Regions from separate parts of the Anaerostipes rhamnosivorans genome, predicted to be linked through region 1. Evidence: riboswitches for the same ligand, from Rfam matches in the RefSeq annotation. Region 1 holds a riboswitch; the other holds the start of a gene.
What was found. A riboswitch is a leader RNA that binds a small molecule or an ion and turns the genes downstream of it on or off. The one in region 1 is predicted to bind ZMP and ZTP.
Positions count from the first base shown of each region.

Region 2: it holds a riboswitch for ZMP and ZTP, as region 1 does, so the genes downstream of both, pflA (pyruvate formate-lyase-activating protein) here and AR1Y2_RS13065 (IMP cyclohydrolase) in region 1, are expected to answer to the same signal.

Region 1 covers NZ_CP040058.1:2,631,724-2,637,672, reverse strand. The annotation lists gene AR1Y2_RS13080 (GH25 family lysozyme) at 1-407, shown strand, start outside; gene AR1Y2_RS13075 (GH25 family lysozyme) at 566-1,954, shown strand; gene AR1Y2_RS13070 (methylglyoxal synthase) at 2,036-2,395, shown strand; ZMP/ZTP riboswitch at 2,484-2,563, shown strand; gene AR1Y2_RS13065 (IMP cyclohydrolase) at 2,727-3,440, shown strand; gene AR1Y2_RS13060 (phosphoribosylaminoimidazolecarboxamide formyltransferase) at 3,450-4,628, shown strand; gene AR1Y2_RS13055 (MerR family transcriptional regulator) at 4,670-5,404, opposite strand; gene AR1Y2_RS13050 (TIGR03915 family putative DNA repair protein) at 5,595-5,949, opposite strand, start outside.
Region 2 covers NZ_CP040058.1:3,310,337-3,316,285, forward strand. The annotation lists gene AR1Y2_RS16385 (class I SAM-dependent methyltransferase) at 46-678, shown strand; gene bioD (dethiobiotin synthase) at 721-1,383, opposite strand; gene AR1Y2_RS16395 (biotin transporter BioY) at 1,380-1,946, opposite strand; gene spoIIR (stage II sporulation protein R) at 2,737-3,339, opposite strand; ZMP/ZTP riboswitch at 3,507-3,591, shown strand; gene pflA (pyruvate formate-lyase-activating protein) at 3,713-4,438, shown strand; gene pflB (formate C-acetyltransferase) at 4,432-5,949, shown strand, end outside.

The DNA of each region.
Region 1 (5,949 bases):
GCTCGAATAAGAAAGTTGCAGTGGTTTCTTCTAGCGGAAAGGTTACTGCCAAAGGAGTTGGAAAAGCAACCATTACAGCGAAGTCATCTAACGGAAAGAAGGCAGCGTGCAAAGTCACTGTCCGGCCTAAGACCAATAAAATTAAAAAGCTCAAGAAATTCGGAAAGAAAAGCATCAAGATTACATGGTCAAAAGTGAGCGGGACGACAAAATACCAAATCTATATGTCTAAAAAGAAATCTTCTGGTTTTAAACGGATTAAGACTGCTTCCTCAAAATCCGCCAGCTATACAAAAAAGAGCCTGAAAAGAGGCAGGCGTTATTATTTCAAAGTCCGTTCATACAAAACGGTAGGGAAAACAAAGTATTACAGCAGTTTTAGTTCTGTCAAATCATTAAAACGTTAAAATAAGGAAGAATACAATGCAATAGAGAAAGAAGATCCTATAGGGGATCTTTTTTCTGTTTCATGAATGAATTCATGTGAGATATAATAGATATAGCCATTCCATTATCCATATGGTATAATAATCCTACAAATGTAAGATTATTGAAAGGAGAAGACATGGCAAATCTTAAGATAAAGGTATGTAATAGGTTTTTTGCCGTTTTCATGGCAGTGGGGATGGGGCTGGCGCCTGCCGCTCAGACAGTGTATGGCAGCCAGCAGAATGTACAGCAGGAAAAGAAAGAAAGCGGGAAAGAAGACAGCTGGCGTTATAAGGATGGAAAGCCCATTTACTCAACTGAGGGGCAGATGGCTAGCAGATCTGCCAGGGGTTACAGCAATGCCTGGAATAAAGTCAACGGGATGTTTGTAAATGATCTTGGCAGCCCGATTCCAGGTGCATGGGCAAAAGGAATTGATGTCAGCCACCATCAGAAAAAGATTGACTGGGAGAAAGTGAAGGCATCCGGTATTGACTTTGTTATTCTCCGGTGTGGCTATGGGATGAATCAACCAGAGCAAGATGATGATCAATGGCTTCGAAACGTATCGGAATGTGAACGGCTGAATATACCATATGGAGTTTATCTCTATTCCTATGCAGACACAGTAGAAAAAGCAAAAAGCGAAGCTGACCATGTGATCCGATTGATACAGGACAGGAAACTTTCCTATCCTATTTATTACGATCTGGAAGAAAACGATATATATAAACTTTCAAACTCCAAAGTGGCACAGATAGCAGGCGCTTTTGCAGACAGATTAAAGGCAAACGGCTATACGAATGTCGGAATCTATGCTAATAAAGAATGGTTTGAGAAGAAACTGACAGATAAGTTATTCCAAAAGTACCCCAGATGGATTGCACAGTACAATAGTGTCTGTAGTTATTCTGGAAGTTACATTATGTGGCAGAGCACCGACAAAGGAAATGTTCCGGGAATCAACGGATATGTAGATCTGAATTTTTTGATCAAAAGCATTCCGGCAAAGAGCTTTAAACTGAGTAAGAAGTCGCTGTCGCTGAAAAGGGGTTCCTCTTATACGCTGAAAAGTTACACAGAGCCAAAAAACGCATTTCCAACCGTCAGGTGGTCCAGCTCCAATTCATCGGTGGCGTCCATCAGTTCTGCAGGTAAAGTGACAGCAAAAAAAGTCGGCACAGCAGTGATTACGGGAACAAGTGGAAGTGGCAAAAAAGTATCCTGTAAAATCACAGTGATTCCAAAATCCAATAAGATCAAAAAACTAAAAAAGAGCGGGTCAAAGGGGATCAAAATAACATGGTCAAAGGTCTCTGGTGTGACAAAGTACCAGATTTATATGTCCAAGAAAAAATCATCTGGGTATAAGCGGATCGCGACAGTGTCAGTGAAAAAATCATCTTATACAAAAGGTAAATTAACAAAGAAAAAGCGGTATTATTTTAAGGTCAGATCCTATCAGACAGTCAGGAAAAAGAAAATATATAGTCAGTTTTCTTCTGTAAAGTCTCTGAAACGCTGATCTAAAGATATTCCTCTTGAAAAAATAGCGCCTATAGTGTAGATTGGCTTTACAGTCAATAAACATCAGGAGGATAAAATTATGATAATTGCATTGATTGCACATGATAAGAAAAAAGATGAGATGGTGGAATTTGCAAAAAAGAATAAAGAGACTTTAGCAAAGTATAACTTAGTTGCAACTGGTACTACCGGAAAAAGAGTGGAGGAAGCCACCGGCCTTCCTGTAAAGCGATATCTGTCAGGACCTTATGGCGGTGACCAGCAGTTAGGCGGCAGGATTGCAGAAGGAAAGATTGGACTGGTTGTGTTCTTCCGGGACCCATTGACAGCGCAGCCTCATGAGCCGGATGTTTCAGCGCTGCTTCGTGTCTGTGATGTACACAACGTACCGGCAGTTACAAATACTGCTGCCGCAGAACTGATGATACAGATGTTTTAGTTTTAGATGAAGATTATCCGCGGATTACAGGCTTTACGGTTTCTGAAAATTAACTTGAAAAATGGCGGATCATAGTGTATATTTATTTTGAAAGCTGTGCGACTGGCGGATAGTGGAGAAACCACGGGGAGCACGGTAGTAGACATGTCGGCCGCCTGGGCAACTTTTATTTAGTATGCCCAGGCGGCTGTTTTATTCTATAGGATAGTTTTCCCTATGGAATAAAACAGCCCTGCGGGCGTTATGAACACAAATGCGTGAGGAATCATTTGACTACGTCAAATCGCATTTGGTACGCAAAGTAAACAAGCCAAAAGGAGGATGTAAGACAATGAAGATGTTGTCATTGGAAGACGAGTTAAAAGGGAATTCATATCCTGGCAGAGGGATTGTGATTGGAAAATCACCCAACGGAACTTATGCAGTAACTGCATACTTTATCATGGGAAGAAGTGAGAACAGCAGAAACCGTGTGTTTATTGAGGACGGAAAAGGAATCCGAACCCAGGCATTTGATCCATCCAAGTTGAGCGACCCAAGTCTTATCATCTATGCCCCGGTGAAGGTGCTTGGGAATAAGACGATTGTGACTAACGGAGATCAGACAGATACGATCTATGAGCTTATGGATAAACAGCAGACGTTTGAACAGGCACTTCGCACAAGAGAGTTTGAGCCGGATGCTCCGAATTATACTCCGCGTATTTCAGGTATCATGCACGTGGAAAATGGAACTTACAATTATGCCATGTCCATTTTAAAAAGCAATAACGGCAATCCGAATGCATGCAACCGCTATACATTTGCTTACGAAAATCCAGTAAACGGGGAAGGCCATTTCATCCATACCTATATGCAGGATGGGGATCCGCTCCCAAGCTTTGAAGGAGAACCGAAGTTAGTTGGTGTGGAGGATGACATCGAGACATTTACAGGCCGTATTTGGGACAGCCTGAATGAGGATAATAAAGTGTCACTGTTTGTAAGGTATATCAATATCGAAACAGGAGAATATGAAACAAGGATCGTGAACAAGAATCAATAGGAGGAAACCATGAAGGAATTAGAATTAAAATACGGATGCAATCCAAACCAGAAACCGTCAAGGATCTACATGGAAGATGGAGAACTGCCGATCAAAGTGTTAAGTGGAAAGCCAGGATACATTAATTTCCTTGATGCATTAAATGGCTGGCAGCTGGTGAAGGAACTGAAGAAAGCAACCGGACTTCCGGCAGCGGCTTCCTTTAAACATGTCTCACCGGCAGGTGCGGCAGTAGGACTTCCCATGTCAGATGTAGAAAAGAAAATCTATTGGGTGGATGATATGGATATGGAATTTACCCCTCCCGCCAATGCTTACGCCAGGGCAAGAGGAGCAGACAGGATGTCTTCTTTCGGAGATTTTATTTCACTTTCTGATGTGTGTGACGCAGCCACAGCAAAGATTATCAAAAGAGAAGTTTCCGACGGAGTGATCGCTCCAGGATATGAGCCGGAAGCGCTTGAGATCTTAAACGAAAAGAAAAAAGGGAACTACAATGTGATCGAGATTGATCCGGATTATGTGCCTGCTCCGATCGAACGCAAAGAAGTGTTTGGCATCACTTTTGAACAGGGAAGGAATGAGCTGAACATCGACAAAGATTTCTTTAACGATATTGTCACAGAAAATAAGGAAATTCCTGACTCCGCAAAAATCGACCTGGCCATTGCCATGATCACATTGAAGTATACACAGTCTAACTCTGTCTGCTATGCAAAGGATGGACAGGCCATCGGTATCGGTGCCGGACAGCAGTCCAGGATCCATTGTACACGCCTGGCAGGACAGAAGGCGGATAACTGGTATCTGCGCCAGGCACCGAAAGTTATGGGACTGCAGTTCGTTGACGGTATCCGCAGAGCGGACCGTGACAATGCCATTGATTTGTATATCGGAGATGATTATATGGATGTTCTGGCTGACGGAGAGTGGGAAAACATCTTTAAAGTGAAGCCAGAAGTATTTACGAGAGAAGAAAAACGAGAATGGCTTTCGCAGCTGACAGGAGTCGCTCTTGGATCTGATGCGTTTTTCCCATTTGGGGATAACATTGAGAGGGCTCACAAGAGTGGTGTCTCTTATGTGGCTGAGCCGGGCGGTTCTATCCGTGATGACCATGTTATTGAAACATGCAACAAATACAATATGGCTATGTGTTTTACAGGAATCCGTTTATTCCATCACTAAATCATAAAGGGAGAGAAATCATTATGATTTCTCTCCCTTGCCTATGAATGGGACTGGCAGTAAATGCGGATCGCGTCTGAAACAAACTGGGCAGTGCCCTGTCCTCCAGCGCGGTCAATGGACTCCTTCATCCTGTCATCACCGGTGTACATAGTACCGAGAGAGGCGAGGATATCGTCGGTACAAGTATAATACTGGTCTGTGATCGACTGCTTTAAGGCTTCAACTTGCTTTTTTACAGTTTCAGATGCCGGATCTTCGGCTTTCAGACGGCCGAATTCCACAAAGTTTGCCATAAACTTTGTATTCATGAACTTTAGGTCCTCCTCTGTATAGTCCTGGGTCTTTTGTTCGTATTCCTGGAAAGCTTCTGTTTGGCCCCAACTCTTTTTTGCCTCGGCTTTATAGTTTTCCAGTGTCTGTTTGTCAAATGCCTGATAATTCAATGGCTCCACTCCTAACTTCTGTATTCCAAGAGCAAAATCAATCAGATGTTCCAGACGATCCTTTTTCAGCATTAATAGTTCAATCTGCTGGTCCAGCGCTTTTTGCCGGTCAAAGTCCGGACGGTCTAAAATCTGTCTGATGTCTTTTAGAGAGAACTCAAGCTCACGGAACAGTAAAATATGCTGAAGACGTTCTAACGCCTGAGCTCCATACAGACGGTAGCCAGCCTCTGAGATTCGGTCAGGACATAAGAGTCCGATCTCGTCATAATAGTGGAGGGTGCGCACACTGACACCGGTTAATCTGCTTACTTCTCTTACTGTTTTCATCTTGGTCTCCTCCTGGTAAGATAAGAATAGCCCATAACGCCACGTGAGAGTCAAGAGTTTTTCTCCATTATCTCCAGTCGGCTCTGGAAAGGCCTCCTTCCGACAATGGGGAAAAACTTATACCCACAGGGCACACCGCATTTTATACCCTTCGGGTGGGCGTGCTCCGCACGATAAAGTATCCCTTGGATCACTGAAACTCGGTCATGTGTTTTCGGTACCAGAGCGGCATCATGGTTCTCTGGCAGCGGGGATTTTTTCTTGCCTCCACTCCGATGGTTTCAAAGAAAGCCTTCCAAAGGTCCGTATAGATATCGGAGCGCTCGGACTCTTTTAAGCGGCTCAGTTCATTCTCTGACAGTATTGTCATGTAATAGTCCTGGTCAGATGGATGGATTACAGCGGTTTTTCTGTTGTCATCGATGATCATCCAGTTCTCGGAGGGCATGCGGTCCGTAAATTGGGGAGCCAGGATGGTGAGGACATCGCATTTGGGCTCGATATGAGCGATAAGGACCTTGTCCACTTCTGAAAACCGGAGGAAT
Region 2 (5,949 bases), 680 kb from region 1:
ATAGAAAAATAAGAGAAATAACCAAGGAAAGAGAGGAGCGTGCTTATGAAAGATGTAAAAGAACGTTCTGCAAAGATTTACAATAAAAAAGCTGAAAAATATGAGAAGACCATCAGCGGCAAGATGTCTGTTTCCCTGGAGCAGGAAATGATCAAAAAGATCTGCGTTCGGGACAACGACAAGATACTGGATGTAGGCTGCGGCACAGGAACCCTGCTGTCCGGTCTGACGCGCTGGAGAAATGCCGAGGGGTACGGAGTGGATGTTTCTGAGGAGATGATCCGCAGAGCCAGCGCCGACTTCCCGGATCTGCATTTCCAGGTGGCAAGCAGCGATGATCTGGATTTTGAAGACAACACGTTCCGTATCATCACCGTGTGCAGTGCATTCCACCATTTCCCCAACCAGGCGGAATTCATCCAGAAAGCTGCCAGACTGCTGACCCCGGGAGGACGTCTCTATATCGGTGTCGTGGCCTTCCCCGAGCTCATAAGGATTTCCGGGAACATTGCGGACAAGGTACTTCCGTCCTGTAAGGTCAAACGGCCATCTACCCATGAGATCCTGGGTATGTTTAAAGCTGCCGGACTCACAAAGTTCCGGGTACATAAACTAAAAAAACTGCTCATGATCTCGGCAAAAAAGCCGGAATCCGAGGCTTTGCCTTCTGAGGCATAACTTATGAAATTCCCTCATTTGATTTGAGGGAATTTTTTGTTTTCACAAAAAGCAGCTGACATCTATTTCCTCTGCGTCATCAGCCACACCGGTCACTTTTATACCTGTCAAACGCTCAATCTGATACCGGTTGTCCTCATGGATCAGATCTCCTCTTTTAAAATGATTCATCACGATTCCGCAGATCTCAAAACCTTTCATCGCCGCATATTCTGCCGTGGTCACGGCTGCCTGGATGGCACCCAGTCCGGAAGGCGCCACGATCAACAGCTGAAACCCTGTCAGAGTTGCCACATCGGTGAGCATCATCATCTCATCATCATCTGCCCTCAGCGGACAGACAATTCCGCCACAGCCTTCAGCCACCACATAGTCAAACCTCTTCTGAATCTCCAAAAAACTCTGTGAGACCACATCTTTCTCAATCGGCCTTCCGCTCATTTTAGCCGCCAGATGTGGGGAGACCGATGGTTCATAGACGTATGCCACATACTGGTCCGGCGGACCAGAAAGCCCCGATTTCCTGCACACATAATCCGCGTCCCCCGGCACCAGCCTGTCTTCTGACCAGACAGCTCCGCTTAAGGCCGGTTTGAAGTACCCAGCGTCGATCCCCTGCCTGCGCAGAGTTTTTACGAGCAAGGCAGAAATATATGTCTTTCCTATATCTGTGCCAGTCGCCGTCACAAAAATACCGTTTTTCATACTCTATGGCCCTCCCCTAACAGGTCTGTGCCCAGGTATGCTTTTACCCTTTCTGCAAATGCAGAGGCGGCCACACACAGCAATGCATCTCCCGGCAGATCCAGGGGAAATGCAGACAGTATCACAGCAGCAAATGGTGTTTTCTGCCCTAAATATGTATTCAAAATCATATACTTATAACTGAATCCGATCAAGTAGGTAACAGCCATCCCTGCGAAAGCAGCAGGCAAATATGCTCTGAGTCCCTCCCTCCTTTGCCTGCCGCAAAGAATTCCCGTGATCCAGGCCCCGGCAATAAATCCAATGAGATATCCAAAGCTTGGCCGCAGCATATACTGTATGCCTCCTCCCGCCGCAAAAACAGGAACCCCGGCAAGTCCCACAAGGACATAAATTCCCATAGAAATACTCCCGTACCTTGGGCCGAGAAGCATCCCTGCAAGCAGTACAAATAAAAATTGAAGAGTAAAATAGTCCATAAACGGCACCGGGATCTGAATGAATGCTCCAGCCGCAGTCAGGGCAGCAAACATACCGCACAACACAATCCATCGGGTTTCCATAGTTTTTCTCAAAACGATTTCCCCTTTCCTTTCGTTAAACTCATTTCGTAACCCGCTTATTGTATCATTTCGCCTTTCTATTGTAAACTATTTTTGATTATTTGGTTTACAATACATCTCGCAAATCCGCTACATCAGCATGACCTGAAAGATCAAGAGCATGGTGATCCCCAGTGAGATCAATAAGATGGATCTGTAAAAGTCTTTCATTTCCTTTGTTTTTTCTTTGTTCCATTTATTTCTCATCTGTACTCTCTCCTTACATCTATCTTGATAAATTAGACGCCTGAAAAAACGAAAAAGTTGCATTTCATTTCTCTATTTGTATTTATGGTTCCCGGATGAAACGAAAAAAAAGAAGGTATTTTACGGAATACACCCGTAAAATTCCCTCTTCTTAATTGATATGTATCCTCGGCAGTTATCTCAATAATAACCGGAAAGCCACCAGCATTACGATCCCTGCGGTTATCAGCAGCAAAGACTTATAGAAATACTTCACTTCCCAAACTTCGTGTCTCCTTGAACTCTTCCTCACCCATACCATCTCCTTCTCTTTTCCTCTTCCTTTGAAGAGACAGGCAGCGGTCCGTATCGCCGCCCACATCCAGTAAGATTGTTAAAACATTGGTCAAAGTTTCCGTTCACATAGGTCAGTCGTATGTTGGAAATATCTTGTATTGTTATAAAAAATTAAAACTTTTGTAACTTTATTATACCAACTCTTACAAGAAATTTCAACTATTGGATTAGTTAATTTTTGTGAGAATATTTAGTAAATATTACCTTATCACTCCAGCCACTGCAAAAACCATGGCAGCTTCTTTTTTTTCTTCTCCAGCTTCTTCACTCCTTTTTCCCCCACCTGTTGCTCCAGTTTTTTTCTGGTCTTTTTGTCTTTGGCTGCCTCACTCTCCTTTGTAATGCAGAGATCCGGAAACATCACGCACCACCAGTTATGGCCTGCAGCATCTCCAAGATCGATTCTCAGCGCATCGTAAGTACCTTTTGGAAAAACATAGCTTCCGTAATCTTTTTGGGGGAATTCTTCTCTGGTCATATACACTTTCACCGGGAGCTCCCTTCCGTTTTTCTTTAATGTAGTCTTAGCCACTTTTGCAATTTCCTGTTTCTTGCTGGCCAATACTTTCTCGGCTTCTTCCTTTGTCTTTGCATGTTCCATATACGGCTTTAAATACTTTACGACCTGATCCCGGACCAGCAGCTTTTCAGCCTGGTCTTTTTTGCTGTCGCTGTTTGCGCGGATATGGAATCGCACAACTTTCTGCTTTATATTTTCATTCACTCTGTCATCTTTTCCTTTTGACCATACAGCGCCGAGGATCACGGCAGCGGCCAGGAACAGCATCCAGATCTTTGATTTTTTCTTCATACTATGAACATGCCCGGATTTTCTAAATTTTAAACATGAAAACTTTTATCAGATACCCAGTGGACAAGTAGGAAATGCCGCGTTACGATGGAGCTGGCTAAAAATTTAACACACCAAATTTCAAATCCGGGGTTGACATCCTGGTGTCAGGTATAGTATTTTAAAGTCATAAGTCATATGACTGACGGACAAGTGGAGTTTACCACAGGAAGTATGACAACGAATTTTTAGCCGACCGTCTGGGCACTTTGCCTGGACGTGCGGCTTTTTTTATTCCATTAGGAAAGTTCTGCGAACCTCCCTATGAAATAAAAAAGCCCTGCAGGCAGTATGCACACCAGGCAGCCAATCAACATTTTTACAGGAGGTTCCTATGATTGTTGGACACATCCATTCCATGGAATCCATGGGATTAGTCGATGGCCCCGGCATCCGCACCGTGATCTTTTTTCAGGGCTGTGCCCTCCGGTGTAAGTTCTGTCACAACCCAGACACCTGGGAATTTACAGGTGGTGAAGAACTGACCCCGGAAGCGCTGGTCAAAAAGATCTCCCGCTTCAAACCGTACTTTAAGCAGAACGGCGGAGTAACCTTTTCGGGTGGAGAGCCGCTGATGCAGCCGGAGTTTTTACTGGAAACATTAAAACTCTGCAAACAGGAAGAAATTCATACATGCATTGACACCGCCGGCGTTGGACAGGGAAATTACGACGAGATTCTTTCTTACACAGATCTTGTACTTCTGGATCTCAAAGAAATAACAAAACCGGCATACGAGTCTATGACCGGAAGGCCTATGGACCGTTTTGATGAATTTTTAGAGGCATTAAAACGAAACGGCACAAAGATCTGGATCCGGCATGTAGTGGTTCCGGGGCTTACGGACAGCGAAGAACACATGAGGGAATTAAAAGCATACATAGACCGAATACCCAACGTGGAAAAGGTAGAACTGCTTCCCTATCATTTGCTCGGCATCAATAAATATGAGGTGATGAATCTTTCTTATCCTCTCTCAAATGTTCCGGCAATGGACAAGGAACAAACCAGACACTTTCAGGAAACCTATTTTAATCAATATGGAGGAAAACAATGTTAAACCAATGGAACGGCTTTAAAGAAGGAAAATGGACTAAGGAAACGAACGTAAGGGATTTTATCCAGAAAAACTATACATTGTACGAAGGTGATGACACCTTCCTGGCAGGTGTTACCGATAGAACTCAAAAAGTGTGGAACAAATGCGAAGAACTGCTCTCAGAGGAGACAAAAAAAGGCGGCGTTTTAGATGTGGAAACTGACATTATTTCCGGCATTACAAACTTTGCCCCTGGATACATCGACAAAGAAAATGAAGTCATTGTCGGTCTCCAGACAGATGCGCCCCTGAAACGTATCGTCAACTTATACGGCGGAAAAAGGATGGCCCATTCTTCCCTGGAACAGTATGGATATAAGCTGAATCCAGAAATTGACCGCCACTTCAATGAATACCGCAAAACACATAATGAAGGTGTGTTTGATGCATATCCGCAGCGCACAAGACTTGCAAGGACTGCAGGACTTTTAACTGGTCTTCCGGATGCATACGGACGCGGACGTGTCATCGGCGACTACCGCCGTGTCGCTCTTTACGGAATTGATTATCTTGTGGAAGAAAAGAAACGTGACCTGGATGCCCTGGACGGACCGATGAGTGAAGAACGTATCCGCGCAAGAGAAGAAGTATCCGAACAGATCCGCGCTTTAGGGGATATCAAAGAAATGGCTGCGTCCTACGGAGTTGACATCTCCAAGCCTGCATCTAACGCGAAAGAAGCAGTACAGGCCTTGTACATGGCTTATCTCGCCGGTGTAAAGGAAAACAACGGAGCTGCCACATCCCTCGGACGTACCTCTACCTTCCTTGATATTTACATCCAGCGTGACCTTGAAAGCGGAGTTCTGACCGAAAAAGAAGCACAGGAACTGATTGACCAGTTTATTATCAAGCTGCGTCTTGTGAGACATTTAAGAACGCCGGAATATGATGAGCTGTTCGGCGGTGATCCTACCTGGATCACAGAGTCTATCGGCGGCATCGGCATTAACAGCAAACCATTGGTAACTAAGACTTCTTTCCGTTACCTCCACACTCTGTACAACCTGGGAACCGCACCGGAGCCAAACCTGACCGTACTCTGGTCTGAGAAGCTTCCAGCAAACTTCAAGAAGTTCTGCTCCAAGGTTTCCATTGATACAGATTCCATTCAGTACGAAAACGACGACGTTATGCGCCCGATCTACGGAGACGATTACGCTATCGCCTGCTGTGTATCTGCAATGAAGGTCGGAAAACAGACCCAGCTGTTTGGTGCTCGCTGCAACCTTGCCAAATCTCTGTTATACGCTATCAACGGCGGTATCGACGAGAAGAAAGGCATTGAAGTTATCCCTGGAATTGAACCGATCACTGATGACGTACTGGATTATGACAAGGTTTGGACAAACTATAAAAAGGTTCTGGCCTATGTGGCAGAATTGTATGTAGATACTGTCAACATCATTCATTACATGCACGATAAATACGCTTACGAGGCAAGCCAGTTTGCACTGCACGATACAAACCTG